DNA from 3 places in the Streptomyces nodosus genome. Region 3 is predicted to be linked to each of the others. Evidence: riboswitches for the same ligand, from Rfam matches in the RefSeq annotation. Region 3 holds a riboswitch; each other region holds the start of a gene.

Region 1 (7,427 bases), 590 kb from region 3:
TACCGAGTTGATGCTGACCGACCTCTCGAATTCTTACACAGATTCGAAAGTTTCGAATGCTTTTCTCCGTCTGTACGTGAGTGATCCTCGATTCGGCCGCGCTTTCGCTAGCTTTCACGAACAGCTAAACGAGCATTTCGAATCCATCAACGACAGGGCGGAGACGACCCACCACTACTGGGCCGAGCAAAGCAGAGGAATGCTCGCACTCATCAAGGAAGTCACCAACTTCCTCGATTCTCTCAAGCATGCCGGAATGCAGGTGCACCTCGCGGAGTCCTATGCAGGTGCAATAAAGGGCTGTCAGTCTTGGCTGGTGCGCAGCGGGGGCAGCGCCATCCCGGACGACTTCGAGCAAATTGAAATCATCAAATACGAGCCAGTTTTCTCGCGTCCAGACACCGAGATCAAACTGAAGAAGTCCAGCCAGCGCAACCAGCTGCAGCTTATCGGCGAAGGCTCGTACGCCAAGGTGTTCTCGTTCATCGACCCTGACTACGGAATCAAATTCGCCGTCAAGCGCGCCAACAAGGACATGAGCGACCGGGATCTTCATCGGTTCCAGCAAGAGTTCGAGATCCTCAAGCGCCTCAGATTCCCGTACATAGTTGAGGTATTCCAGTACGACGCAACTCGCAATGAATACCTAATGGAGTTTTGCGAGTCCACGCTCCGCAAGTACATCAAGAAGCGCAACAACACGTTGCCGTTTTCGTCACGGAAGAGAATTGCGCTGCAATTCTTGTACGGCGTCAACTACATCCACAGCGAAGGCCTGCTTCACCGCGATGTCAGCCTCCAAAACGTTCTAGTGAAGACCTTCAACGGTGGGGCTGTCCTTGTAAAGCTGTCAGACTTCGGCCTCGCCAAGGACAGGAATTCTGAGTTCACGCGAACGAAGACGGAGATGCGGGGAACCTATCGGGACCCCCTCCTGGAGAACTTCAAGGACTATGGCGTACGCAATGAAATCTACTCGATCGGCTGGGTACTTTCCTATATCTTCACTGGAAGAGATGCTCTAATGTCCCAAGATGATGCGCCGAGTCAGATCGTGCGGAAATGTGCGGCGCATGATGTCGCCCATCGGTACGGGAGCGTACGCGAACTAATTGGCGACGTCGAGAGACTGGAATCCACCCCGCCGCCCACAGACGCTCCGGCATAACGCTTAGGGGGGGTGAAGCCCTCTGACATCCACGGCTGACATCAACGGTGTAGGACGGGCGTGCACAGCAACGCCCCCGCCTGGCCGTCACACCGACCATCAGCAGCACCTGGAACGAGGACGGATCGAACTCCTAAGAAGTCGTCTCATTTGGTGAGTCTGCGGTAGCAAATGAGGGTGCAGGCGATCGCGGTGAAGGCCAGGAAGTGCTCCGCTTTGCGCTCGTAGCGGCGGTGCAGGCGGCGGCATCCGGCGAGCCAGGACATGGTGCGTTCGATCGTCCAACGGTGCCGGCCGAGTCGTGTGGAGGACTCGATGCCTCTGCGGGCGATGCGGTGTCGGATACCGCGCATGCGGAGCCATCGGCGCAGGTGGTCGTAGTCGTACCCCTTGTCCGCGTGGAGCTTGGCGGGCCGTCGCCTGCGCGGGCCGCGGCGGGAGCGGATCGGCGGGATCCCGCGTACGAGTGGCTCGAGCGCCTGGCTGTCGTGGAGGTTCGCACCGGAGATGCCGATGGACAGGGGCAATCCGGTCCGCTCGGTGATCAAGTGGATCTTCGAGCCCTTCTTGCCTCGGTCTACAGGATTCGGACCTGTCAGCTCCCCCCTTTCAGGGCCCGCATGTTCACCGAGTCGATCGCGCAACGGGACCAGTCCAAGTCGCCGCGTGAGCCCAACTCGTCGAGGACCAGCCGGTGCAGCTTGGCCCACACCCGAGCTGCGGACCACTCGGTGAAACGCCGGTGCGCGGTCGGTCCCGACGGGCCGAAGACCGGCGGCAACTGCCGCCAGGTGCAACCCGTCGTGGCGACGAAGATGATCGCCGCGAGGACCTCACGGTCACCGTGCCGTCGCCGACCCCCGCCCTGTGGGCGTGTGGGGGCGGGAGGCACCACACGCTGGAAGAGGTCGTACAACTCGTCCGGCACCAAGCGTTCCACCATCAGCACAAGCCCAGACTACCGATCACCCCAAATGAGACGACGTCTAAGGAGGTGCTCAAATGACGAGTTCCGACGGTTTGGCAGTAGCGGCCACCGCCGAACACACCGCAGTCCAGATCTCTGCAGCTGAGGTAACCCGCAGAGAGACGGTCTCCGTGTAGCCGTCATAGGCAAGGCCGTTATCCAATACCGGAGGCCAACCACGAGCACGCCACGACTCGACCGTGATTCGCTCAACAGCCCGAGCATCACGCCCAAGCCGGAAGCTCATCGTGTTCAGCACAGTCCACCCATTGCGGCCGTGCTCGTACAGCCGGCTGTTCTTGGGTGAGTGCTCACAGATACCGACCTTGGCGGCCGCAAGAGTCGACTTGATCACCAAGTAGAGCAGCGCCGGTCGATCAGGTTTGAACCCATGGTTGGCACATGCCGCACATGGACCGCCGCTGAAACGGGCGTTCAGGGACGGGTCGCAGTAGTGACCCAAAGCCGAGCACCGGCCCGGCCACATGGTCGTATCGTTCGTGTACGGGATCCCCGTGTCAGGCTCATAGCCCCATGCACGCGCTATCTGGCGCGCCTTCTCGTCCGGGAATCGGGCCTTACCTCCGCAGTGCTCGCAACTGCCCTGTCCTGAACGTATGTTGTCCAAGCGTGGACTGACGACGTTCCAGCAGCGGAGGCACCAAGCGTGGACGGGCTGCCTCACCTCGTGGATTATCTCCATTGGCAGCACACGGCCGCGGGTGATCATGTCCGCACGGCGCTCATTCGCTCGCCGATTCTTGCGGCAGTGACCGCAACCAGCGCCCCCATACACCGGGTTACGGATATAGCTAAGGTACACGTCGAACGGTGTCTCATGGCCAGGGCATCGCTTGTTGAGACACCGGACCCGCCATGGCAACGACGTGCGGCCCGGGTAAGGCTCGATCGGTTCGCAGCCGGCCTCCTTGAGTTCCGCTGTCGCTCCGACGTGATCGGTCTTAGGTTTCTTCGTCACAGGCACATCCTGGCAACGAGCACTGACATACGGTCGACTGCGGCATCTGCTTCAAGGCATTGACGGAACGAAGAGTTGTGCCAGAACCGTGCCAGATCGTGCGGGGAACCATGGGGAAGGGCGGGGACCAGGCCGCCGACCAGTCAGGTCCCCCTAGCCGCTCCGCCGCAGGTCAGCCCAGCAACCACCCGTGAGTAACCCGAGCTTCCCAGGCTGATGGCTCACGGGCTGCTGCTGCAAGCCGGCCGGGGCAGCCTCCCCTCTTCGACGAGACCCGTAGCCTGGCTGAGGTGTATCAGAGCACACCGACAGAGAGACCCTGGCTTGGGTGCCAGGGTCTCTCTCGGGCTCGTCAACGTCCTCTCACGGGGTCTCCGTGATGACCTTGGTCTCCGTACGTCCCCGAACGGTGAAGGGACTACGAAGCTACGGATGGGTTTCCGTGATCAGGGCCAGATGTAACCCAAGATCATGAGGAAGAGAACCGCGACTCCAACGGCTGCACCACCTGCTGTCTTCACGGCCTCGTAGTACGACACGCCCTCCATGGTCCGATGAAGGATGCCGGCGAACATTCCGATGATGATCGCGATCAAGACCGCGATCAAGGAATCGGTCTTCTTGTTCCTCGGGGACTGATGAGGAACGGGGAATTGCGGGGTGTTCTGCGGCGCACTCATGCGCAACCCTTCGTCTGCCGCCTACGAAGGATGACCTGTCGGGTTCGGGCTGGCGAAGTTGCCCGGCCGCTGCTGCGACTTCACCCCAAGGGCTGCTCGGCCCGGTCATGGCGTGACCGTTTCGGCGACCCGTCGTGCATGGGCCCTCCGTTCCTGCCTCGCCATACCTCGTATTGGCATCCAGGCGTCGGCAGGACTCGGCGCACGCCCAGACCGCCCCACCTATGGCGGTGGGGGCTTGTCGTCAGACATGGAGCTTGGCCCACGAATGTCCGCAAATCCCAATCGGATCGAGGATTTGTGAGGTTCGTCACCCCCCTGAGGGGCCCGACGTCCTGTCCAACGACCATGCGGCGAAGCATTGTTGACCTTAAATCGAGGTTGATTGCTCCGCCTGCGACTACGTTGGCGCATGAGCCAGGGTCGGTACAAACCCGAGGGGGAGGGGAGTCGCGGTGGCGTTGCTGGCTCCCCTCCCCCTCGGGAGAGTTGTCATCTGCAGGTACGTCGTTCGAGTCCGCCCTTCAGAGCCCTTGATGTTCGCCAGCCGCCAGAAGGTGTCCGCGGCTGGCAGCTACGCGAAGGACGTCTCGGAGAGCCCTGGTCAGCTCTCTCGCCAGTCGCTGCACTTCCGCCGGGTTCGTGTCCTGGTCGCCGAGGACCTCCAACGCCTGCTCCAGCAGATCGGTTGCTGAACCGAGCTGGACCGCTTCGATGTTGTCCGCCAGGCGGGACATGTAACCGCCCCGGTCGTCGGTGCTCAGGTAACAGGGCTTGCCCTCCGGACCCGTCCATGGGAGTAGCCGCAGCTTGTTCGGTGTGGTCATCCCCGAGTCTTCCTGTCGTCGGTCACGTGGTGAACGGTGAATACGGCGTCGACACGATCCCCCGGGAACGACAACAGCCCAGCTTCGACGACGCGGCCGGTGGCGTCGGTTGCGATGCGGGTGATCGCGAGCACGGCCGCGGTGGCGCCGATGCGGAGGGCCGTTGCCTCGTCCGGCGTCGGGGGACGAGCACACACCGTCTCCCGGACGGCGGCCGGCGGCGGACCGAGAACGGCGAAGCGTCTGACCGCCGCCCGGCAACCGGATTCGTCGTCGAGCACTCCAGCAGGGGCCAGATCTCGCGGCATGTAGATGCGGGCCAACCCGCGCGGTGACTCCCCTTCGAGGCTGAAGCAGCTGAACTCCGCGAGGGGACAAGGCCGACAGGTCTGCGGGGGCCTGAACCGTGGCGCTGCGAACGGTGACGCGCAAGGACGGCTCAGCGGCGGTCCAGGGGTCCAGGGGGCCAGGATGCCCCAGTCGCCCACATACATGATCTTCCGTAGAGGGCGGCGGACGAAGTTGCCCTTGCCGTGGATCTTCTCAACGAGGCCTTGGCCCTGGAGCACCGCGAGGGCATGTCGCAGTGTCACCGTGCTGACCGCGTATCGCTCGGCCAGAACGGCTTCGGACGGCAGCCGTTCCCCCAGTTGGACTCGGCCGGTCGTGATCTGTTGCCGGAGGTCGTCGGCGATGTCGTGGTGACGGGAAGGCACGAGTCCGGTCACCGCCATCTCAGCGTCCGCACGGCGACGAGCCGGGTACGCGTGTGTATGTCAGCAGCTCACCCAAATCGAAGACCAGTTGCTTCGCTCCCTGGGGAAGCTGGAAGAGGTCTCTCACTCGGCAGGCCCGGCCGCCGAGCTGGATGATGTCGCCGCGCTGCACGGTGGCCGCGGTGATCTCGATGTTGGAGACCAGCGCGCCACCGAGAATCCGGTCGATCACGGCGCCACCCCCACCGGCGTGGCCAGGCCTACCGCCGAGTGGCACGGGCAGTCGCACACCTCGTAGATCACCGGTACGTCAATCGGTGCTGACACCGGGGAGGACTCCGCGCAGACGGGGTGTGTGCCGATCCGGCAGGCGGCCGAGCGGTAGGGGACGGACGAGGTGCCCGTGAGGTGCGACTTCCGGCCGAGGGACATCAGCGGACCCCCACGAGGCCCTGGGGCCAGGCATCGGCCGGCAAGTGGGGCGCGACGATGACCGTGCGGGTCCGCTCGCGCCTCTCCCAAGCCAGAACGTACAGGCGGACGAGTGCGACGTCCTCACCCCTGAGCAGGGGTCGGCCCGCCGCCCCGGCAGTGTCCCGGCTCAGCGCGGGGATCAGCGCGCCACCGGGTTCAAGGGAGACGGCAGGAACCACCGGCAGCGAAGAGGGCGTTAAGGGGCGGCGGTGCCTGCCCCTGGAGGAGTTCCGCACCCTGGTGAGGGAGAGGGCACGGCGGATACGGTTGAGCACGCTGGTCAGCTCCTATCGCTGATGGCCCGGTCCCCCGACATCGCCCGTCGTGGGGACCGTTCTGCGTACGACCGCCCAGAGGGTGCGGCCGTTCATGCTGGTGGCGAGCAGGCCGAACCGGTCCGCCCGAGCCACCGCGTCCAGGACCTCCCGCCAGGTCTCGACGGAGAGCGATTCCGGTAACTCCGCCTCCACCGATGTGTGCCAGGGGTGTTCCTCCACTCGCGTGGTGAGCCCAAGGGCGGACAGCCGGGCGGCAAGGGCCGCCGCGCTCAATCCCGAAGCGGGCACAGGACAGCCTCCGTCACTAAACGATCACTTTGAGTGAAGCTAGTTAACTAGATTAGAGCTAGTGGACTAGATTTTCCATATGCCTGAGCAGCCGCCCTATCTCCGCATCGCCGACGAACTACGGCGGCGGATCGCGGAGCATGTGTGGGAACCGGGGGACCGACTTCCCTCCCGCGCCCAGATCGGCCAGGAGTGCGGCGTTGGCGAGAACGTGGTCCGCAGGGCTCAGGAGCTGCTGATCTCCCAAGGCGTGCTGGAGGGCCGCGCCGGTTCGGGTACGTACGTCGCCGAGCCCCGGCAACGCGTGCGCGTGGTCCGGTCGTCGGCGCGTGAGCAGCCCCAAGGGTCCCCGTTCCGGGCGGACATGAAGGCCGTCGGCAGGCAGGGCGACTGGGAGAGCAGGACCGACGCCAAGGTGCCTGCCCCGGCGGAAATCGCTGCCCGACTCGGTATCGACGAGGGCGACCTGTGTGTCCGGACCGCGTACGAGTTCCTGGCCGACGGCAGGCCCGTACAGCTGTCGACCAGTTGGGAGCCGTACGACCTCACCGCTGGCACCCTCGTCGTCCTCCCCGAGGGAGGCCCCCACGCCGGGGCAGGCGTCGTGAACCGCATGGACGCCATCGGGATCACCGTCAGCCATGCCGTGGAGCAGCCGGAGCCCAGGCAGGCGACCGCCGAGGAGGCGTCACTACTCGGCATTCAGAAGGCCGCACTTGTCACGCACATCCGGCGGACGTACTACAGCGACGAAGGCCGGCCCGTGGAGACGGCGGACATCGTGGTGCCCGCCGCGCACTGCGAGATCGTCTACGAGATCCCGATCAATCGCTGATCGCTCACCCCACACGGGACTCGCCGCAACAGGCATCATGACGGGCGTGGGAATCGATGTGGAACTGCACTCGGCTCGACCGGCGCGCGACTGGCAGAAGGCGCGCCGGACATTCCTGCGAGGGTGCTACGGCCACGGCGACGCGTTGGCCGACGCACTTGGCTCGCTTCACTATCTCGGCGTCCGCGGTCGGCTTGCCGCCGTCGATCCCTACG
Region 2 (7,427 bases), 1.1 Mb from region 3:
AAGAGCAGCCGGGTGGACGGGAAGACGCCCTGGATCCAGGAGGCCACGGCGGAGCCGCAGCAGCCGGCGTAGCGGGGGCATGGCGGGGACGGGGCTGCAGGGCCCGTTCCACCGGCCCCGGGCCGGGCTTTTCCCGGGTCGGCCCGTGGCCCTGCTCCGGACTGTTCATCGGACTGAGCTGCCGGGCCTGTGGACAATCTCCGGGTCACCTCCGCGGCGTGCGTTACGTTCGAATCGTGAACACCACCAGCCCCCGCGAGGACGGTCCGTACGGGACCGACGACGCCCCTGACCCTGCCCCCGGCCGGGTCGTCCTGCTCACCACCAGCCACCGGGTCGCGCCCGGCCTGCTGTCCTGGCCCGCATGGCAGGCGCTGCGCGCGGCCGACCGGGTCCTGTGCGCGGACGGCGCCCACCCCCAGCTGCCCTATCTGCGGGAGGCCGGCACCGCCGTGGAGGAGGCCGCCCCCACCGCCCAGGAGCTGGTCGACGCCTGCGCGGGCGGGCGGACGGTGGTCGTCGTGGCGACCGGCGAGGGCGAGCCGCACCTCACCGACGGACTGGCCCGGCTGGCGGGCTCCGGCCGCGTCCGGATGCCCGAGCTGGAGCTGCTCCCCGCGTCGTACGACCTGCCCGGGGCCCGCCTGCTCGATCTGGTCCAGGTCATGGACCGCATCCGCGCCGAGTGCCCCTGGTCCTCGCGCCAGACCCATGAGGGCCTGGCCAAGTACGGCATCGAGGAGGCGTACGAACTGGTCGAGGCGATCGAGACGGGCGACCGCGAAGAACTGCGCGAGGAACTGGGCGACGTCCTGCTCCAGGTCGTCTTCCACTCCCGGATAGCCGAGGACGACCCGGACACCCCCTTCTCCATCGACGACGTGGCGGGCGGCATCGTCGCCAAGCTGATCCATCGCCACCCGCATGTCTTCGGCGACGAGACCGCGACGACGCCCGAGGAGGTCAAGGAGCACTGGCTGCGCACCAAGGCGGTGGAGAAGCAGCGCACCTCGGTGACCGAGGGGGTGCCCCTGGGCCAGCCGGGGCTCGCCCTGGCCGCCAAGCTCTCCTCCCGCGTCCGCACCGCCGGCCTGGACGTCCCGCTCCCGAAGGGCGAGGACATCGGCTACGAACTCCTGGCGATGGCGGCACACGCGGAGGCGGAAGGAGTCGACCCGGAGGCCGCCCTGCGCGCCGCGGCACGCGCCTACCGGGACGCGATCCGCACCGCGGAGGCCACCGGCCGGCAACCCACCGGCTGAGCGGCGGCCGGGCACCGGGCCGAGGAGCGTGGCGCCCGGCGTCTGGTCCGGCCGGCGCGGGGGCGTGGGGCGGCGCCGCTCGGATACCGTCGGGGAGTGAACGGCCAGCCCCAGACCCCCGGCACCGCCCCCGTGCCCCCCGAACTCTTCACCTGGGAGTTCGCGAGCGACCCCTACCCCGCCTACGCCTGGCTCCGCGAGCACGCGCCCGTGCACCGGACGCGGCTGCCCAGCGGTGTGGAGGCCTGGCTGGTCACCCGGTACGCCGACGCCAAGCAGGCCCTTGCCGACCAGCGGCTCAGCAAGAACCCGGCGCATCATGACGAGCCCGCACACGCCAAGGGCAAGACCGGCATCCCCGGTGAGCGCAAGGCCGAGCTGATGACCCATCTGCTCAACATCGATCCGCCGGACCACACCCGGCTGCGCCGACTCGTCTCCAAGGCCTTCACACCCCGGCGGGTCGCCGAATTCGCCCCGCGCGTGCAGGAACTGACCGACCGGCTGATCGACGGCTTCGCCGGGCGGGGCAGTGCCGACCTCATCCATGAGTTCGCCTTCCCGCTCCCCATCTACGCCATCTGCGACCTGCTCGGCGTCCCGCGCGAGGACCAGGACGACTTCCGCGACTGGGCCGGGATGATGATCCGGCACGGCGGAGGGCCGAGGGGCGGGGTCGCCCGGTCCGTCAAGAAGATGCGCGGCTATCTCGCCGACCTCATCCACCGCAAGCGCCAGGCCCTGTCCGAGGAGCCCGGACCCGGCGAGGACCTCATCTCCGGGCTCATCCGGGCCTCCGACCACGGCGAGCACCTCACCGAGAACGAGGCCGCCGCCATGGCCTTCATCCTGCTCTTCGCCGGGTTCGAGACCACCGTCAACCTCATCGGCAACGGCACCTACGCCCTGCTCACCCACCCCGGTCAGCGGGCCCGTCTCCAGGACTCCCTGGCCCGCGGGGAACGCGGACTGCTGGAAACCGGGATCGAGGAACTCCTGCGCTACGACGGCCCGGTGGAACTGGCCACCTGGCGCTTCGCCACCGAGCCGCTCACCGTCGGCGGGCAGCGGATCGCCGCCGGGGATCCGGTGCTCGTCGTGCTCGCGGCCGCCGACCGGGACCCCGAGCGGTTCGCCGACCCCGATGTGCTCGATCTCACCCGTCGTGACAACCAGCATCTGGGATACGGCCACGGCATCCACTACTGCCTCGGCGCCCCGCTGGCCCGGCTGGAGGGACAGTCGGCGCTCGGCACCCTCCTCACCCGTCTCCCGGACCTCCGCCTTGCGGTGGATTCGGCCGATCTGCGCTGGCGCGGTGGGTTGATCATGCGTGGATTGCGTACGCTTCCCGTGGAGTTCACACCGGTTCCGGGGAAAGGTCGCAGAGAATCCCCGGAATCCACCGGATGAAAAGGTGAACCCGCCGACGGCCGGGAAAACATGACAGCTCCTCAGCTTCGTGATCCCGACGTGATCTGCGCTGCATTGACTTGTGACAAGCGACCGACTGCCAATAGATTCACGCAGCAACGCGGTGGTCGCCACAACCGCCGCGCCGACCATTGCTGTCGTGCGAAAGGCAAGCGCATGCTCTCCGGGAACGGCCGTCATCGTCGCCCCCGTCAGGCTCCGGCCGTTCTTGTCGCGGCGGGGGTGACCGGATCGGCGATCGCGATCCCGCTCCTGGGCGCCACCGGCGCGAGCGCGGCCACCGGTGCCACCTGGGACCAGGTCGCGCAGTGCGAGAGCGGCGGCGCCTGGAGCGCCGACACCGGCAACGGCCGCTACGGCGGCCTCCAGATGACGCAGGGGGAATGGGAGTCCCACGGCGGCCTCGACTACGCCTCCAGCCCCGACCGCGCGAGCCGCTCGCAGCAGATCGCCGTCGCCGAGAAGATCCTCGACGAGCGCGGCGCCTCCTCCTGGGCCTCCTGCGGCTTGGTCTCCGGCCTGGAGCAGGACTCCGGCTCCGCGGGCGTCGACACGGGTCTGGCGAGAGACGCGTCCGGCGCTCCCTCCTCCGGTTCCGGCGTGGTGGGCTTCGGACTGTCCGAGTCGCCCGACAGGGTCACTCCGGTCACCCCGGCACCCTCTTCGTCCCCCTCGTCGGAGGCGACCGCCGACTCCGAAGGGAGCGACGCCGGTGCCGGCGCCTCCCAGGAGTCCACCGCCCCGTCCGACCAGAAGAGCGGCAGCGCCGACGAAGGCGACAAGTCGGGCAAATCCCAGGAGCAGGGCGCCCCTTCGGGTGAGGAGGTCGACGACGCCTCCGGCGGCGGACGGCACCGCGGTGGCAGCGCCGAAGAGACCGCCGTGGACGGACGCGACGACGACACGACGGGCCGGCACGCCTCGCGCAGCTCCGACACCGCGCGGGACGCCGGGGCCGACGCCGAGGCCGGCACCTACATCGTCCGCGCCGGGGACAGCCTGGCGGGCATCGCCCACTCGCTCGGCGTCAAGGGCGGATGGTCCGCGCTGTACGACGGGAACAAGCAGACGGTCGGCACCGACCCCGACCACATCGTCCCCGGTCAGAACCTTGCGGTCGACGATGGACAGTCGGCGGACCAGCACTGAACTGAGTCCCGGACGGGGGCACTTAGTGCCCCGTTTCCTTCATCGATGTCCGTTTTGGCGAGGGTGAGAGATGGGTCTCAAAGGCCCTGATCGTCTTTGGAAATCGGCGGATCGGCTGCTTACGGTCATGTCCGCTCGCCACCGCGGGCCCCGACGGTCGCAACGCCGAATCCTGCCAGCGGCCGTACGGGAACAGTCGTCGCGCCATGCGCCGCAGGCAGGAGCGGGGGACCCAAGGTAAGTGCCGCGCCCGGGAGTTGACCGGGAACGGCTTGGGGTGGAGCCGCGCGTCCAGGGGACGCGCGGCCGGGCAACTCAACCGGCCCGAACCCGACAGCTCACCTCGCAGGCGTCGGTGAGGGGATCGAACCATGCTGTGTTCCGGCAAGAGCAGTCGTCGCCGCCCGTCCAAGGCCGTCCGCGCCATCACCTTCGCCGGTGTCACCGGCGCCGCCGTCGCCGCGCCGCTGCTCGTGGCCGGCAACGCCTCCGCCGCCACCGCCGCCGAGTGGGACGCCGTCGCCCAGTGCGAGTCCGGCGGCAACTGGTCCATCAACACCGGCAACGGCTACTACGGTGGTCTGCAGTTCTCGAACTCCACCTGGGCCGCGTTCGGCGGTACCGCGTACGCCCCGCGCGCCGACCTCGCCGGCAAGGCGCAGCAGATCGCCGTCGCCGAGAAGGTCCTCGCGGGTCAGGGCAAGGGCGCCTGGCCGGTCTGCGGCAAGGGCCTGTCCGGCACCCCGTACAACGGCGCCGCCGCCGGCACCTCCTCCGGTGCCTCCGCCGGTGGTGCGAAGACCTCCCGTCCGGCCGCCCCGCAGCAGGCCTCCCGCGGCGCCGAGCGTCCGGCCGCGCAGAAGACCGTCACCGCCCCGGCCGGCCAGAAGGCCCAGAAGATCCGGAAGGGCGACGGCGAGTACAAGGTCGTCAAGGGCGACTCCCTCAGCTCGATCGCTGCGGAGCACCATGTCCGCGGCGGCTGGAAGAAGCTGTTCGAGCTGAACAAGGACATCGTCAAGAACGCCGACCTCATCTACCCGGGTCAGCAACTGCACCTGAAGTGACGGCCCTCCGGCGGTCCGACCGCAAGGCCCTCGTGCACCGACCTCCCCGCTGACGGCCGGGTGAGGGCCACCCCGTCCCCGCGGTCGCCCCGTCCCCACGGTCCCCCCGCTCCGGCGCGTGTTCCCCCGCACGCCCGGAGCGGGGCTTTTTCGCCCGTACGACCGCTGAATTTCACCGGGCTTTCACTCCCCCCTTTGTTCCGGGCGGGAACAATGTGTACGGTCACTCTGTCCGTGGGACGGTCGGTCGGCCGGCCGCTGACCCCGGACGGTTAGGCTCTAGTCGCAAGGTGCCCCGCACTCTCAGCGTCACATCCATGAAGGAGATGCTCGTGCCGTCCATCGACGTCGTCGTAGCCCGGGAAATCCTGGACTCCCGAGGCAACCCCACGGTCGAGGTCGAGGTCGGCCTCGACGACGGGAGCACCGGGCGTGCCGCCGTCCCGTCCGGCGCCTCCACCGGTGCCTTCGAGGCCATCGAGCTCCGTGACGGTGACCCCAACCGCTACCAGGGCAAGGGTGTCGAGAAGGCCGTCCTCGCCGTCATCGAGCAGATCGGCCCGGAGCTGGTCGGCTACGACGCCACCGAGCAGCGCCTGATCGACCAGGCGATGTTCGACCTGGACGCCACCGACAACAAGGGCTCCCTCGGCGCCAACGCCATCCTGGGTGTCTCCCTCGCGGTCGCCCACGCCGCCTCCGAGGCCAGCGACCTCCCGCTCTTCCGCTACCTGGGCGGCCCGAACGCGCATCTGCTGCCGGTGCCGATGATGAACATCCTGAACGGCGGCTCGCACGCCGACTCCAATGTGGACATCCAGGAGTTCATGATCGCCCCGATCGGTGCGGAGTCCTTCTCCGAGGCGCTGCGCTGGGGCACCGAGGTCTACCACACCCTCAAGAAGGTGCTGAAGGGCAAGGGCCTGTCGACCGGTCTCGGCGACGAGGGCGGCTTCGCGCCGAACCTCGGCTCCAACCGTGAGGCCCTCGACCTCATCCTGGAGGCCGTCAAGCAGGCCGGGTACGTCCCCGGCGAGCAGATCGCCCTCGCGCTCGACGTCGCCGCCTCCGAGTTCTACAAGGACGGCAAGTACCTCTTCGAGGGCAAGGAGCGCTCCGCCGCCGAGATGACGGAGTACTACGAGGAGCTGGTCGCGGCCTACCCGCTCGTCTCCATCGAGGACCCGCTGTTCGAGGACGACTGGGCCGGCTGGAAGGTCATCACCGACAAGCTCGGCGACAAGGTCCAGCTCGTCGGCGACGACCTGTTCGTCACCAACCCCGAGCGCCTCGCCCGGGGCATCGAGGACGGCGCCGCCAACGCCCTGCTGGTCAAGGTCAACCAGATCGGCTCGCTGACCGAGACCCTCGACGCCGTCGAGCTGGCCCAGCGCAGCGGCTTCAAGTGCATGATGTCCCACCGCTCCGGCGAGACCGAGGACGTGACGATCGCCGACCTGGCCGTCGCCACCAACTGCGGCCAGATCAAGACCGGCGCCCCGGCCCGCTCCGAGCGTGTCGCCAAGTACAACCAGCTGCTGCGCATCGAGGAGATCCTCGACGACGCCGCGGTGTACGCCGGCCGCAGCGCCTTCCCGCGCTTCAAGGGCTGAGCCGTCCAGGGCCACGGCCCAGTCGTACGTACGTCCCCGTACTCGGTCCCGTACCGTGTGCGGGGACGTACGTGCGTATGAAGGGGAGGCGGGAGACATGGCCGTGAAGGACCGTGACCGGTTCTCCACCGCGACCAGGCTGCGGCTGCTCGGGGAGCAGACGGCGGCTCGGGTCTACCGCTCCCAGACCAGACGCCAGGCCCGCCGTTCCCGGCTCACCGGGCGGGCCGCCCTGCTCGCGCTCGTCCTGTGCTCGCTGATCGTGGCGCTGGCGTACCCGATGCGGCAGTACGTCTCCCAGCGCGCCGAGATCGCCGACATGGAACGCCGGCAGGAACAGGCACGCCAGCGCGTCGAACAGCTGCGCGATCTCAAGGCACGCTGGCAGGATGACGCCTATGCGCAGCAGCAGATCCGGCAGCGGCTGCACTATGTGATGCCGGGGGAGACCGGTTACATCGTGATCGACCCGGACGCGGTCGAGCAGTCCCGGACGAACCGTGCGACCGCCGCGCGCCCCTGGTACACCGGCATCTGGGACGGGATCGACCGGTCCGACGCCCTCGAGAAGCCGGGCCGGTGAGCCGTCCCGCCGGACCCCGCGCCGGGTGAACCACCGGGCCGTCGCGCGCCGATGACGCGGTGACCGGCCCCGCGGCCGAACCCCTGCCCGGACGAATCAGTGACCGATGAGAAAGACAATCATGGAAACCGCCCCGCCGCCCACCCCGCGCACCGAGCCCACCGACGCCGACGTCGAGGCCATCCAGCAGCAGCTCGGACGCCCCCCGCGCGGGCTGCGCGCGATCGCCCACCGGTGCCCCTGCGGGCAGCCGGACGTCGTGGAGACGGCGCCGCGGCTCGCCGACGGCACTCCGTTCCCGACGACGTACTACCTGACC
Region 3 (7,427 bases):
GCTCCACGGGGTCGCGGCCGTCCCGGGGGCCGGCCGTCTCCAGGATCTGGCCGGTGACCAGCCGCTCGAACGCCTCGGCCTGGATGCGGACCGCCTCAGGGCCGAGATCGGCCAGGATGTGCGACGCGCGGGCGAAGAGGAAATCACCCGTGAGGACCGCGACCGAATTACCCCAGCGACTGTTCGCGCTGTCCACCCCGCGGCGTACCTCGGCCTCGTCCATCACATCGTCGTGGTACAGCGTGGCGAGGTGGGTGAGCTCCACGACCACGGCCGAGGGCACCACACCGGGCGCATACGGGTCGCCGAACTGCGCCGCGAGCATCACCAGCAGCGGCCGGAACCGCTTCCCGCCCGCGCGGACGAGATGCTGCGCGGCCCCCGTGATGAAGGGGACCTCGCTCTTGGTGGCGGCGAGCAGCCCCTCCTCGACAGCGGCCATTCCGGCCTGGACATCGGCTTCCAGGGCCTGGTCCCGCACGCTCAGCCCGAACGGCCCGACGACGGTCACGTGGGGTCTCCTGTCTGCTGACGTCTACTGACGATCACACGGTCGGTCTCAAGAACGGTCACTCGGTCGATGACACCGCCACTCGACGCGGCTCATCGCGTTTGTCGATCTGTCGTTGCCTTCACTCAAGTCAGCGTATCCGGTCAGGTTTCGATCACCACGAGCGCCCACTGTTCCAGGCCGGGCGGTATCGGATCACGAACGGTATGTTCGTGATCAGGTGATATGCAGACATATTTATCGACATACCCGAACAGTGCCTCTCGCAGCCCGGTACGGCCCCTCACGTCCTCCCGTCTACACCACCGGCCGCCGCGACACACCGGGGTCCACCGCGGACGTCGCCGAAGAGTCGAAGGAGTCCGAGGTCACGCGCATGCACATCCGTACGTCCTTGCCCCATGAGATCACCCACGGGGACTTCTGGATCCCGCTGCGGGACGGCACCCGTCTGTATGCACGCGCCTGGCGTCCGCTGACCTCGGGGCCCGTCCCGGCCCTCCTGGAATACCAGCCGGGCCGCCTCACCGACGCCACCGCGCCCCGCGACCGGCAGCGGCACCCCTGGTACGCGGGCCACGGCTATGTCTCCGTACGGGTGGACGCGCGCGGGTACGGCAACTCGGACGGCCTGCCGACGGCCGACCCGCATGCGGCGACCGCACTCCTCGACGGCGTCGATGTCGTCGAGTGGCTGGCCGCCCAGCCCTGGTGCGACGGCCGGGTGGGCATGTTCGGCATCTCCTGGGGCGGCCTCGCCTCGCTCCGGGTCGCGGCCCTGGCGCCCGAGCCCCTACGGGCGGTCGTCGCCGTCTGCCCCGCCGGCGAACGCCACTTCGAGGATCTGCGCCGGACCGGCGGCTCCGTCCTCGCCGGCGGTCTGCCCGCACGGGCGGCGGCGCTGCTCGCACTCGCGGCCCTGCCCCCGGACCCCACGTATGTGGGCACGGTGTGGCGGGACGTCTGGGCCCGGCGCCTGGAGGCCATGGAGCCGCTGGTCGACGCCTGGCCGGGCGACCCGGTACCGGACGGCCCCCGGCCGGACGGCGGCCCCGGGGAGGACCCGGGCACACCCCGGGCGGCCGTCCTCGCGGTGGGCGGCTGGCACGAACCGCACCGGGACACCGTGCTCGGACTGGTGGAGCAGCTTCCACCCGACCGTGTGAGAGGCCTGATCGGGCCATGGTCGCTCCAGTACCCCGACCACGGTCAGCCGGGCCCCGCGATCGGCTTCCTCCAGGAGACGCTCCGCTGGTGGGACCACTGGCTCAAGGACGAGGACACCGGGGTGATGGCGGAGCCGGTGCTGCGCGCCTACCTCGACGGCCCGCATCCCCCGGCGACCAGCTACGAGGTGCTGCCGGGCCGCTGGATCGGCGAGCCGGCCTGGCCCTCGCCACAGGTCACCTGGGTCTCGTACACGCTCCAGGGCGCTCCCGTACTCGTGCGGTCCCCCATGCACACCGGGCTCGACGCCGGCCGCTTCGCCCCTCGTGGGAACGACGCCGATCTGCCGCCCGACCAGCGGGAGGAGGACGCGCGCTCGGTGTGCTTCGAGTTCGCGGCGGCCGAGGAGACCTGGCTGCTGGGACGGCCCCGGGTGCGCCTGCGGCTGACCTGCCCGGTGCCGCGCGCCCAGGTCGTCGCCCGGCTCTGCGACGTGGCGCCCGACGGGTCGTCGACGCTGGTCACCCGGGGCGCACTGAATCTGCTCGCACGTCATGGTCCCGACCGGGAGACGCCCTGGCCCCCTGGCGCCACCGAGGATGTGGTGTTCGCGCTGAACGGCATCGGCCACACCTTCCGCGCCGGGCACCGCATCCGTCTCGCCGTGTCCTCCGCGTACTGGCCGTGGCTGTGGCCGCAGCCGGGTTCGGAGGCGGGCTTCACCCTGGACCCGGCGGGCAGTTCGCTGGAACTCCCGGTACGCGCGAGGGAGTCCGGGCCCACGATCGCCTTCGCCGAGCCGGAGCAGTACGAGCCGCTCCGCGTCAGCAGCCCGGCCACGCTCGAGGAACCCCGCCCGGAGCGCCTGGTGGTGCGGGACACGGCGAAGGGCGAGTGGCTCCTGGTGGTCGACCCGAGCCGCGACGGCACCCGGGTCTACCCCGACGGCCTCGAGGTCACCGAGGACGCGTTGGAGGCCTACACCATCGGGGACTCGGGACCCTCCACCGCCCGCGCCCGGAGCGACCGGTCGGTGCGGCTGCACCGGCCCGAACAGGGGTGGGACGCGCGGGTGGAGACACACTCCGAGGTCAGCTGCACCGACACGGACTTCGCCGTCTGGACCGAGATCGTCTGCAAGGACGGCTACGAGGTGGTGTTCCACCGGACCTGGGAGCGGCGGATCCCTCGCGTGCAGGGATAGACGGCGGGTGCACGGCGACCACACCCCACTCCCATATGCCCTGAAACGGGAGAACCTTGGGCGAGTGACCCTCAACACAGCAACGCTTTATGTCCGTTTTAAGCATCTTTGCGGGCTTTTCTTCACCCAATACCCCCTCGCCATCAACAAGGACTCGCGAGTGAATTGGGTCACCTCAGGGCATGATCACCCTTTTCTGGCCATATCGCCAACGCCCTCCGCGCGCATGGCCAGTTGAACCCCCCTCAACACATTGGATCACCCCCCTTATTCCCTCAAGTCAGGGTTATTCGGGCAGGAGTGTGACTTTCGAGCTTGTTCCCGATATGTGCGGTCGCATACCTTCCTCTCACCGCGAGCGGAATGCCGAATCCTGCCGCCGCTCGAGGCTCCTTCTACACACGACGGCAGGAGCGGGGGACCCAGGTAAGCCGCCGCACCGGACACCGTTCCGGAGCGGCTCGGGGTGAAGCCGCGTCTCGACACCGAGACCGGCCGGGCACCTCCCCGCCCGAACCCGACAGCTCACCTCGCAGGCATCGGAGAGGAAAACGACATGCCCGCTTTCTCCCTGCCCGCACGCCGTCGGAACCGCAACTCCAAGGCCGTCCGTCTGACCCGCGCCCTTGCCGTCGCGGGCACCGGAGCCGCCGTTCTCGCCCTCCCGATCCTGGGCGCGACCGGCGCCTCCGCCGCCACCCCCGCCAAGGCCCCGATGGCCCTGACGGCCTCGACCAGCACCTCCGGGAACCTCGACGGCTGGATCCGTCAGTCGCTGTCGATCATGAAGCAGCACGGGATCCCCGGCTCCTACAACGGCATCTACCGCAATGTGATGCGCGAGTCCTCGGGCAACCCGAAGGCCATCAACCTCTGGGACTCCAACGCTCGTGCGGGCATCCCGTCCAAGGGCCTCCTCCAGGTCATCGACCCGACCTTCAGCACGTACCACGTGCCGGGCACGGCCTTCGACCCCTACGACCCGATCGCGAACATCACGGCCGCGTGCAACTACGCCGCCCACCGGTACGGCTCGATCGACAACGTCAACAGCGCGTACTGAGATCCGCCCTTCGGGATAAGCCGAGGGCTAGCGCCCCGGGAACAGTCGTTCGAGGACGACGGCGATGCCGTCGTCCTCGTTCGATGTGGTGATCTCGTCGGCGACCGCCTTGAGTTCGGGATGGGCGTTGGCCATGGCGACGCCGTACGCGGCCCAGTCGAACATCGGTATGTCATTGGGCATGTCCCCGAAGGCGACGGTGCCGGACCGGCTCAGTCCGAGGTGCTCGGCGGCCAGCGCCAGCCCCGTCGCCTTGGTGATGCCCGAGGGCTGGAGTTCGACGGTGCCGGGCCCCGACATGGTGACCGTAGCCAGGGAACCGACCGCGCCACGGGCCGCCGCCGCCAACGCGTCGTCGGACAGGGCGTGATGGCGCAGCAGCACCTTGCTGACGGGCCGGCGCCACAGGTCCTCGCGCCGTCCCACCCGTACCGCGGGCAGGGTGGGGTGCGGCATCCGGTAGCCGGGCTCGATGAGCGTGAGCCCGTCCACCCCGTCCTGGTCGACGGCCGCACAGACCTGCCCGACCTCGGCCTCGATCTTGCCGAGCGCGGTCTCCGCCAGCTCCCGGTCCAGGGTGGCGGAGAACAGCAGCCGGTCGGCGCCGGCGTCGTACACCTGCGCGCCCTGTCCGCACACCGCGAGCCCCGTGGCGCCGAGGTCGTCCAGCAGCGGCCGTACTCTCGGCGCCGGGCGCCCCGTCACCACCAGGTGCTGTGCGCCGGCCGCCACGGCCCGGGCCAGCGCGGCCCTGGACCGGTCGGAGAGCGTGTCGTCACCTCGCAGCAGCGTTCCGTCCAGATCGGTGGCGATGAGTGTGTACGCGAGCGGTGCGGCCATGATCAGAGAATACGGACGGAGCCGTCCCGGCGGTCCCGCTCCAACCGACCCCGGGTGCTTCGGTGTTCAGCGGTGCGCCGCCGTCAGATGCTTGGCCAGGCGCGGGGAGGCGAACTCCGTGCCGCACACGAACCGCATCACCGGACCGTACGAGGCCGCTGCCGGAAGTCCCGTGAAGTACAGACCCGGGACTGAGGAGGCATAGCCCGCGCCGAGCCTCGGTGCACCCCGGCTCACCGCCAGCTCCGTGCGCAGCTCATGGCCCAGGAAGTCCATGGCCGCGATGTCCACGCGGTAGCCGGTGGCGGCGATCACATGGTCCGCGGCCAGTTCCTCCGTGCCGCCGGTGTGCGAGCGGACCGTCAGCACCGGTCCCCCGTGCGACGCGGACGCACCCACGACCCGGTCCACGTCGTGCACCTCCACCGTGCCTTCGAAACGCTCCCGCAACCACCACGCGCCGAGCGGGCCGAGCACCCGGCGGACCAGATAGTGGCGGGTCCCGGCGGGCAGAAAGCGGTACGGGTGCGGGTAGTAGCTCAGCGCCCACAGCGACCAGGCGCGGCCGAACGGCGATTCGGGGCGCAGCCTCGGCTGCCGCCACGGGGGCGCGCCGAAGGCGACCTTGCCGCGACCGCGTGCCACCACGCGCACCCGGGCCCCCGCCTCGGCCGCCAGCACCGCCGTCTCCAGCGCGGACTGCCCCGCGCCGACCACCAGCAGTTCCTTGCCGGAGAACCGGTGCAGATCGTGGTGCTGGGAGCTGTGGGAGACCGGGCCGAGCGGCGTGGGTCCGTCCGCCGCGGCCGTCGCCAGCTCGGGCGGCAGATGCGCGAGCCCCGACAGGCCCGTGGCCACCACGACCGCACGCGCGGCGAAGAGTTCACCCGAGTCCAGCTTCAGATCGAACCCGCCGCCCGGCCGGCGGTCCACGGAGACGACCCGGACCCGTTCCAGTTCGGGCACCAGCTTCTGCTGGAACCACTCGCCGTAGGCGAGGAACGTCCCGACCGGGACGATGTCCTCGTCCGTCACCAGCCGGGGGATGCCGGCGGCATCGCAGTAGTCGACCAGGGTGTGGCCGCCCTGGGGCGCGTCGATGGTGGAGGCGGCCGGGGTCGATTTCAGGAGCATGCCCTGGGGCATATGGTCGCGCCAGCTCACCATGGGCTCGCCGAAGACGCGCACCGGCACGCCCCGCGCCCGCAGATGGGCGGCGGTGGACAGGCCGAACGGCCCGGCGCCGATCACTGCTACCGGTTGAATCACGAAGTCCCTCCCCAGGACGCGACCGTGCCTACTTCGTGGTGGAACGGGCCGGACCGGGCCGCCTGCCCGAACGCGTGGTGCTGCCACGGCGGTTGGTCCGCCACAGCTGATACAGATGTTTTGCGCCCGGCCGCACGAGGCGCGCGAGCATGGTGAAGAACGGCCGGGGGTCGTCCCCCGCCAACCAGGCCAGCTCCGTACCGCTCGCGCGGGCCGGTGCGTGCGGAGTCGTATAGCCGCTGCGGCGGTAGGCGAGCAGGGCGGGCAGGTCGATGTTCTCCACGACGAACCGACGGCCGGAGCGCTGCGCCCCCGCCGGGACGGTACGGCCGGTGAGGTCCAGATGCATGGCCCGGACGACGTCCACTCCCGGCTCGTTCTCGAAGAGCCGGAACTGGGCGCCCATACGGGGGTTGAAGTCGAGCAGCTTGTACCGGCCGTCGCGGCGGTCGAAGCGGAGGTCGAGGTCGACGATGCCGGTGAAGCCGATCCGCTCGATGAAACGCGTGGCGAGGTCGGCGAGATCCGGGTTGTCGACGATGTACGCACTGGCCGTCATCCCCGCGTGCGGCGGCCAGGAGCGGACCTTGACCCCGGTGAACAGGGCGAGCGGGGCCGAGTCCCGGTCGAAGTACGCGTGCACGATCCAGTCCTCGGCCTCCTCCCGCGGCAGATACTCCTGGAGGATCACCCCGGGGTGCTCTCCCCAGTCGCGGGCGAGCCTCAGCAGGCCCTCGCGGGTGGCGATCCGCGTCGTCCCGTTGACGGCGGGCCGGGTGCGCCGTACGAACGCCTCACGGTTCTTGGCCACCAGCGGGAAGCGGGCCTTCTCCGCGAAGGCGACGATGTCGTCGTACGACTGCGGGAAGGCGGCCGCCGGGCTGGGGATGCCGTGTTCCACGCACAGTTCGTGCAGCCCCTGCTTGCTGGCCAGCCGGCGCGGAAGCTTGGCGTCCACCCTCGGGAACAGAAAGGGGCCGGCCAGGACGTCCTGGTGCTCCGCGATCAGGACCGCGGCCTCCTCGTCGGTGGGGACCAGCACGGTGGGTCGGCCGATCCGCCTGCCGATCCGCAGCAGGCCCTCCACCAGTCGCTCCGGTTCCTCCGTCCCCGTGGTCGGCCAGACGAAGGCGCGCCGCAGATAGCGGGAGGCGGCGGCCGGTGTGTAACGGTCCTCGGTGATCGCATACATCGGAATGCCGAGCCGGCCGAGGCTGCGGATGGCGCCGACGCCGCCGTGGTGCAGCGGGTAGTCGCCGAACTTCACGATGAGCCCCGGTACATCGCGGTCCGCGTCGAACGGCACGCTGCCGGTGCTCCTGGCCACGGGTCCCCCCACGTGTCCCCCCTATGGACCGGACCCACCCCGTCCG

The links. A riboswitch is a leader RNA that binds a small molecule or an ion and turns the genes downstream of it on or off. The one in region 3 is predicted to bind cyclic di-AMP.
Region 1: another riboswitch for cyclic di-AMP. It lies ahead of CP978_RS16975 (hypothetical protein); the one in region 3 lies ahead of CP978_RS19680 (transglycosylase SLT domain-containing protein).
Region 2: another riboswitch for cyclic di-AMP. It lies ahead of CP978_RS14465 (LysM peptidoglycan-binding domain-containing protein); the one in region 3 lies ahead of CP978_RS19680 (transglycosylase SLT domain-containing protein).

The regions. Positions count from the first base shown of each region.
Region 1 covers NZ_CP023747.1:3,755,072-3,762,498, forward strand. Annotated here, with positions in the region: gene CP978_RS16960 (protein kinase family protein) at 1-1,168, shown strand, start outside; one part of gene CP978_RS16965 (IS5 family transposase) at 1,315-1,773, opposite strand; one part of gene CP978_RS16965 (IS5 family transposase) at 1,776-2,111, opposite strand; gene CP978_RS16970 (hypothetical protein) at 2,167-2,490, opposite strand; gene CP978_RS16975 (hypothetical protein) at 3,561-3,794, opposite strand; cyclic di-AMP (ydaO/yuaA leader) riboswitch at 3,798-3,931, opposite strand; gene CP978_RS16980 (hypothetical protein) at 4,319-4,621, opposite strand; partial or broken gene CP978_RS16985 (GntR family transcriptional regulator) at 4,618-5,349, opposite strand; partial or broken gene CP978_RS16990 (hypothetical protein) at 5,346-5,569, opposite strand; gene CP978_RS17005 (hypothetical protein) at 6,099-6,377, opposite strand; gene CP978_RS17010 (GntR family transcriptional regulator) at 6,457-7,212, shown strand; gene CP978_RS17015 (hypothetical protein) at 7,250-7,427, shown strand, end outside.
Region 2 covers NZ_CP023747.1:3,201,881-3,209,307, reverse strand. Annotated here, with positions in the region: gene CP978_RS14485 (SurA N-terminal domain-containing protein) at 1-72, shown strand, start outside; gene CP978_RS14480 (nucleoside triphosphate pyrophosphohydrolase) at 237-1,262, shown strand; gene CP978_RS14475 (cytochrome P450 family protein) at 1,359-2,675, shown strand; gene CP978_RS14470 (LysM peptidoglycan-binding domain-containing protein) at 2,853-3,845, shown strand; cyclic di-AMP (ydaO/yuaA leader) riboswitch at 4,045-4,212, shown strand; gene CP978_RS14465 (LysM peptidoglycan-binding domain-containing protein) at 4,217-4,912, shown strand; gene eno (phosphopyruvate hydratase) at 5,239-6,525, shown strand; gene CP978_RS14455 (FtsB family cell division protein) at 6,623-7,108, shown strand; gene CP978_RS14450 (DUF501 domain-containing protein) at 7,230-7,427, shown strand, end outside.
Region 3 covers NZ_CP023747.1:4,346,462-4,353,888, reverse strand. Annotated here, with positions in the region: gene CP978_RS19690 (polyprenyl synthetase family protein) at 1-511, opposite strand, end outside; gene CP978_RS19685 (CocE/NonD family hydrolase) at 888-2,882, shown strand; cyclic di-AMP (ydaO/yuaA leader) riboswitch at 3,237-3,436, shown strand; gene CP978_RS19680 (transglycosylase SLT domain-containing protein) at 3,439-3,945, shown strand; gene CP978_RS19675 (HAD family hydrolase) at 3,973-4,785, opposite strand; gene CP978_RS19670 (FAD-dependent oxidoreductase) at 4,852-6,054, opposite strand; gene CP978_RS19665 (carboxylate--amine ligase) at 6,083-7,381, opposite strand.